3 regions of the Streptomyces sp. NPDC086777 genome follow, and region 2 is predicted to be linked to each of the others. Evidence: riboswitches for the same ligand, from Rfam matches in the RefSeq annotation. Region 2 holds a riboswitch; each other region holds the start of a gene.

Region 1 (2,259 bases), on a different contig from region 2:
CGTGGACGGTCATGTAGTCCACGCCCTGCTCGGCCTGTTCGACGACCGTGTCCTTGTAGATCTCCCAGGTCAGTTCCTCGGCCCTGCCGTCGACCTTCTCCAGGGCCTGGTAGAGCGGCACCGTGCCGATGGGAACGGGGGAGTTGCGCAGCACCCACTCGCGGGTGGTGTGGATGTTGCGGCCGGTGGAGAGGTCCATGACCGTGTCGGCACCCCAGCGGGTCGCCCAGGTCATCTTCTCGACCTCCTCCTCGATGGAGGAGGTGACCGCGGAGTTGCCGATGTTGGCGTTGACCTTCACCAGGAACCGCTTGCCGATGATCATCGGCTCGATCTCCGGGTGGTTGACGTTGGCGGGCAGTACGGCCCTGCCCGCCGCGATCTCCTCACGGACCACCTCGGGAGAGACGTTCTCACGGATGGCCACGTACTCCATCTCCGGGGTGATCTCGCCCCGGCGGGCGTACGCGAGCTGCGTCACCGCCTCGCCTCCCCGGCCGCGGCGCGGCTGGCGCGGCCGGCCCGGGAAGACCGCGTCCAGGTTGCGCAGGCCCCCGCGCGGCGAGGTGTGCTTGATTCCGTCGTCCTCGGGACGGACGGGCCGGCCCGCGTACTCCTCGGTGTCGCCGCGGGCGACGATCCAGTTCTCCCGCAGCGGCGGCAGGCCCCTGCGGACGTCGGTCTCGACGAGCGGATCGGTGTACGGGCCCGAGGTGTCGTAGAGGGTGACCGACTGCCCGTTGGTGAGGTGCACCTGACGGACCGGCACCCGCAGGTCGGGGCGCGAGCCCTCGACATACCCCTTGTGCCAGCCGATGGACTTCCCGGCCTCCGGGGACGTTTCGCCCGTGACGGGCTGTTCGTCCTGGCTGAAGGCAGGCGTGCGTACGTCCTTGTTGGTCATGAGACCTACTCCCTACGCCGGCATTACCCGGTAACAGGTTCGGCGGTCGACGCAGCGGCTTCCGTCGGGCGGTGTTTCCCGTGAAACATCACTCGTTCCACGTGAAACATCGCGAATACGGAGGTCAGCGCCCTCTCAGCCCGGTGCTCCGAGCTCCCGCGTGTGCAAAGGTGCCTCCACGCTAGCGTCAATTCGGGCGCGGTGAACAGAGGGCCCCTACCGTTCTTGCGATGATCGGGCGGTGACCTCGACACAGCAGCACCCCTATCCGCCCCCCGACCCGCGGCGCGGCAACGGTGCGCCGCAGGGTGGCGGACCCGGCCACGGGGGCCGTGGTGCCGGTGACGGACACATCCACGGGCAGGGCCAGCAGTACGACCACGGGCAGGCCCTCGGTCAAGCTCACTCTCACGACGACGGCCAGGCCCACGGTCACGGCGAGACCCAGCACCGGTCGTCCCACGGCCACGCTCATGACCGTAGGGCCGCTCCTGGCGCCGACCACAGCGGCTCCGGGCCAGGCGGCGGTCACGGCCACGGGCACAGTCACAGCCACGGTCCGGCCGCACCCGTCTCCAAGCACCTGCGGAAGGTCATCGCGGCGATCCTCATCCCCTTCACCGCCGCGGTCGTGGTCGGCCTGGTGGTGCTGTGGCCCGGCGGTGCCCCGCCGCACGAGCGCACGGGTGTCGGCTTCGACCGCCAGACGCAGGCGGCGACGGTCACCAAGGTCGTCTCGGTCAGCTGCAAGTCGGTCAACGCCTCCGGAGGCGGCTCGACCGGCGACATCTCGACCTCGGACGGCACCTCCCCGAAGGAGGAGGACGCCACCTGCAAGAAGGCCACGGTCCGCGTCGACACCGGCAAGGACAAGGGCCGTACCTTCACCGAGATCGTGCAGCCCGACCAGTCGCGGCAGTTGCACGAGGGCGAGCAGGTGGTGGCCGCGTACGAGCCCTCCGCGCCCAAGGACCTGCAGTACTCGGTCACCGACGTGAACCGGAAGTTCCCGATGGCGTTGCTGGCCGGGATCTTCGCGCTCGCCGTCGTGGTGGTGGGCCGGCTGCGCGGCGTGATGGCGCTGGTCGCACTGGCCGTCAGCTTCCTGGTGCTGACCATGTTCATCCTGCCGGGGATCCTGCAGGGCTCGAATCCGCTGCTGATGGCGGTGGTCGGGTCGAGCGCCATCATGCTGATCGCCCTGTACATCTGCCACGGGCTGTCCGCGCGGACCTCGGTGGCGGTACTCGGCACGCTGGTCTCGCTGTGCCTGATCGGACTGCTCGGCTCGGAGTTCATCGACTGGGCCGCGCTCACCGGCAACACCGACGACAACACCGGCCTGATCCACGGCC
Region 2 (2,259 bases):
GTACGCCCCACAGCTCGTCCAGCAGGCCGCCCCGCCCGACGAGCGCGAGGAACGCGGTCCCCACCACCACCGTCGGCAGCACGAAGGGGACCGTCACCACGGCCCGCAGCACGTGCCTGCCCGGGAAGTCGAGGCGGGCGAAGACGTAGGCGGCGGGCAGTGCGGCCAGCAGGGTGAGCGCGGTGGAGGCGAGCGCCTGCCAGGTGGTGAACCAGAGCACGTGCCGGATGTCGGACTGGCCGACGACGTCAGCGATCCGCCCGAACCGCCACACCCCGTCGACCCTCAGCCCGCGCGTGACGATCGCCGCGACCGGCCAGGCGAAGAAGACGGCGAAGAACGCGACCGGCACGAGCATCAGCCCGAGCCGCGCCGCGCTCCCCGAACGGCCCTTGTGCGGGGCTACTTCAGTACGAGTGACGTCCACGTCTTGACCCACTGGTCACGGTTGGCGGCGATCTTGTCGGGCGCCATGGTCTCGGGGTTCTGGGCGGCGGGCCCGTACTTCGTGAACTCGGCGGGCACGCTCGCGCCCTTGACCACCGGGTACACGAACATGTTCAGCGGCATGTCCTCCTGGAACTTCCTGGAGACCAGGAAGTCGATGAGCGCCTTGCCGCCCTTGGTGTTCCCCGCGTTGCTCAGCAGACCGGCGAACTCGATCTGCCGGAAGCAGGTGCCGGTCGCCACCCCGGTGGGCGCGGTGCTCGGCTTCGGGTCGGCGTAGATGACCTCGGCGGGCGGCGAGGAGGCGTACGACACCACGAGCGGCCGGTCGCCCTTCGCCTTCTTCCCGCCGGCCGAGCCGGAGAACTCCTCGTTGTAGGCCTGCTCCCAGCCGTCGACGACCTTGACGCCGTTGGCCTTCAGCTTCTTCCAGTAGTCCTGCCACCCGCTGTCCCCGTACCGGGCGGCGGACCCGAGCAGGAACCCGAGCCCCGGCGAGGAGGTGGCCGCGTTCTCGGTGACGAGGAGGTTCTTGTACTGCGGCTTGACGAGGTCGGCGTAGGACGACGGCGGGGTCAGCTTGTGCCTGCTGAAGTACGCCTTGTCGTAGTTGACGCAGATGTCGCCGTAGTCAATGGGCGTGACCCGGTGCTTGTCCGCGTCGAGCTGGTAGGCCGTGCCGACCGTGCCGAGGCCCTTCGCCGCGTACGGCTGGAAGAGGCCGTTGTCGAGGGCCCGGGAGAGCAGGGTGTTGTCGACGCCGAAGAAGACGTCGCCCTGCGGGTTGTCCTTGGTCAGGATCGCCTTGTTGACGGCCTGCCCGGCGTCTCCGTCCTTGAGGACCCTGACCTGGTAGCCGGACTCCTTCTCGAAGTCCTGGAGCACGTTCTTGGAGACGGCCCACGAGTCGTGGCTGACGAGGGTGACGGTCCTGGAGTCGGCCTCGGAACCCGACGACGACGAACACGCGGACAGCGTGACGAGGCCGAGCCCGACGGCCGCGGCCAAGAAGGTCCTGGTGTGCACTGGTTCTTTCCTCCTGGGGTGGACCAGGAAGAGACGCGGCCCTGCCCGCGGTGTGCGGGCAGGGCGCAACAGCTTGAGTGATGACCGAACTTCCTACCCAGAATGACCTGGGCGAGGTTCAGAGGGTCTGCGGCCCGGTTGCCGCACTCTCAGCGCTGTGGCGCTCCCCTGTCGGAATATGAAGATGTACCTACGGACCTCAGATTACCGCTCGGTGGCCGCGAGCTGACCACAGGCTCCGTCGATCTCCTGCCCACGGGTGTCCCGGACGGTCACCGGCACACCGTGCGCCTCGATCGCCTCGACGAACGCCTTCTCGTCCTCCGGCCGCGACGCGGTCCACTTCGAACCCGGCGTCGGGTTCAGCGGGATGAGGTTGACGTGCACGGGCTTGCCCTTGAGCAGGCGGCCCAGCCGGTCCCCCCGCCAGGCCTGGTCGTTGATGTCACGGATGAGGGCGTACTCGATGCTGAGGCGCCGGCCGCTCTTCTCGACGTACTCGAACCCGGCGTCGAGGACCTCGCGTACCTTCCACCGCGTGTTCACGGGGACGAGGGTGTCGCGCAGTTCGTCGTCGGGGGCGTGCAGCGAGATCGCCAGCCGGCACTTGAAGCCCTCGTCGGCGAACCGGTGGATGGCCGGGACCAGTCCGACGGTCGAGACGGTGATCCCGCGCTGCGAGAGGCCGAGCCCGTCCGGGGCGGGGTCGGTGAGCGCCCTGATCGCGCCGACCACCCGCTTGTAGTTGGCGAGCGGCTCGCCCATCCCCATGAAGACGATGTTGGA
Region 3 (2,259 bases), on a different contig from region 2:
GACGGCCGCGGCCACTCCGGAGGGCGCGGCGGTGAGGGACCGTACGAGCGAGTCGAGAGCGGTGCCCGGGGCGATCTCCCGGCGCTCCCCGTTGACGGAGATGGTGACGGAGAGGTTCATGCGGTCTGCTCCACGAGGACACGGGGGACGGGGTCGAATCGCCGCGGCGTGAACGGACGGGCCTCCGCCGGCAGCTCGCCGCCGGTCAGCAGCTCCGCCATGACGTCTCCGGTGACCGGTGTGAGCAGCACCCCGTTGCGGAAGTGCCCGGTGGCCAGCAGCAGTCCGTCGAGGCGGGTCGGCCCGAGCAGCGGCGCGTTGTCGGGGGAGCCGGGGCGCAGTCCGGCCCGGGTCTCGGTCAGGGGCAGCTCGGTGATCCCGGGCACCAGTTCGTGCGCGTCGCGCAGCAGCTCGTACACCCCGCCCGCGGTGACCGTCGTGTCCCAGCCCAGCTCCTCGCTGGTGGCGCCGACGACCAGTTCGCCGTTCTCCCGGGGCACCAGGTAGACGTTGCCGCCGCGCACCACGGCCCGTACGGTCCGGCTGAGGAACGGCGCGTACCGCGCGGGCACGGTGAGCCGCAGCACCTGCCCCTTCACCGGCCGTACCGGCGGCAGCACGTCGTCGGGCACGCCCGCCAGCCGCCCGCTCAGGCTGCCGCCCGCGAGCACCACCTGCCCGGCGCCCAGGGCGTCGCCCGCGCGGGTGCGGACCCCCGCGGCCCGCTCCCGCACCACCTCCAGGCGCTCGGCCCAGTCGCGGTGGAACACCACCCCGGACCGCTCGCACGCGGCCACCAGCGCCGCCGCCAGCCGGCGCGGGTCGATCTGGTGGTCGCCGTCCACCCGCAGCCCGCCGCGCACGCCCGGCGCGAGCATCGGCTCCAGGCGCCGGCACTCCCGCCCGGACAGCCACTCGGACTCCAGGCCCGACTGCTGCTGGAGGGTGTGCAGCTCGCGCAGGTGGGCGCGGTCGTCGGCGTCCAGCGCGACCGCGAGGGTGCCGCAGCGCCGGTAGCCGAGGTCGTGGCCGGTGAACTCGGTCAGCTCGGCGGCGAAGTCGGGGTAACGGCGGGCGGAGGCCAGGTTGAGCCCCAGCAGGGTCTGCTCGCCGTAGTGCAGCTCGGTGACCGCGGCCAGCATCCCGGCCGCGACCTGCGCCGCCCCGCCGCCGGGTTCGGGGTCGGCCACGGCGACGGCGAGCCCGCGCCGAGCCGCCCGCCAGGCCGTGACCAGGCCGATGATTCCGCCCCCGATGACGAGGACGTCGGACGTACGTGAGGACATGGGCGTCCAGCCCCTCCCTTCGCCGGCATGACCCGGATCAGGTTCGTACGGTCGGAGGCCGCCAGCCTCCCTCTCAGCCCGGTGCGTCCGGGCTCCCGCGTGTGCTTCACCGCCACCCTAGCCCGCGGGGCTGCGCCCCCGTAAGACGGCCCCGGACGGCGTCGCGGGCGGTGCTGTGGAACAGGTCACCCGACACGACCCATGACTGACTCTTTGTCAGGTGTCTATCGTTCTTGTCTATGGTGATCACGTGAGCGAGCAGACGGAGCGACGGAGCACGTCACAGACGCGGCGCGTGGTCGTCGTGGGCGCGGGGATGGCCGGGGTGCAGACCGCCGTCGCCCTGCGCGAGCAGGGGTTCGCCGGGACCGTCACACTGATCGGCGCCGAGCCGCACCAGCCGTACGACCGGCCGCCGCTCTCCAAGGCCGTCCTGCTCGGCACGTCGGAGGGCTCCGCCTTCGAGGTGGACTTCGAGGCGCTCTCCATCGAGCTGGCGCTGGGCCGCGAGGCGCTGGGCGTGCGCACCGCCGACCACGAGCTGGACACCGAGTCGGGACCGGTGCCGTACGACGTCCTGGTCCTCGCCACCGGTGCCGAGCCGATCACGTTGCCGGGCACCGAGGGCGTGCCCGGCGTCCATCTGCTGCGCACCCTGGACGACGCCGAGCGGCTGCGGCCGGTGCTCGCCCGGCAGCACGATATCGTGGTCGTCGGCGCGGGCTGGATCGGCGCCGAGTTCGCCACCGCGGCCCGCGAGGCCGGCTGTGCGGTCACCGTGGTCGAGGCGGCCGACCGGCCGCTCGCCGGAGCACTCCCCGCCGAGGTCGCCGCGCCGATGGCCGCCTGGTACGCCGACAGCGGCACCGAGCTGCGCACGCACGCGCGCGTGGCGGGTGTCGAGCCCGGCGCGGTGGTGCTCGACGACGGCTCGCGGCTGCCCGCCGGCGCCGTCGTGGTCGGCGTCGGCGCC

What was found. A riboswitch is a leader RNA that binds a small molecule or an ion and turns the genes downstream of it on or off. The one in region 2 is predicted to bind thiamine pyrophosphate.
Region 1: another riboswitch for thiamine pyrophosphate. It lies ahead of thiC (phosphomethylpyrimidine synthase ThiC); the one in region 2 lies ahead of AB0472_RS30545 (thiamine ABC transporter substrate-binding protein).
Region 3: another riboswitch for thiamine pyrophosphate. It lies ahead of thiO (glycine oxidase ThiO); the one in region 2 lies ahead of AB0472_RS30545 (thiamine ABC transporter substrate-binding protein).

What each region holds. Positions count from the first base shown of each region.
Region 1 is NZ_JBFBJI010000003.1:205,714-207,972, forward strand. Features, by position in the region: gene thiC (phosphomethylpyrimidine synthase ThiC) at 1-904, opposite strand, end outside; TPP riboswitch at 897-1,074, opposite strand; gene AB0472_RS05900 (YibE/F family protein) at 1,146-2,259, shown strand, end outside.
Region 2 is NZ_JBFBJI010000025.1:70,389-72,647, forward strand. Features, by position in the region: gene AB0472_RS30540 (iron ABC transporter permease) at 1-358, opposite strand, end outside; gene AB0472_RS30545 (thiamine ABC transporter substrate-binding protein) at 403-1,473, opposite strand; TPP riboswitch at 1,546-1,653, opposite strand; gene rlmN (23S rRNA (adenine(2503)-C(2))-methyltransferase RlmN) at 1,678-2,259, opposite strand, start outside.
Region 3 is NZ_JBFBJI010000056.1:12,600-14,858, reverse strand. Features, by position in the region: gene thiS (sulfur carrier protein ThiS) at 1-120, opposite strand, end outside; gene thiO (glycine oxidase ThiO) at 117-1,286, opposite strand; TPP riboswitch at 1,284-1,395, opposite strand; gene AB0472_RS42340 (FAD-dependent oxidoreductase) at 1,537-2,259, shown strand, end outside.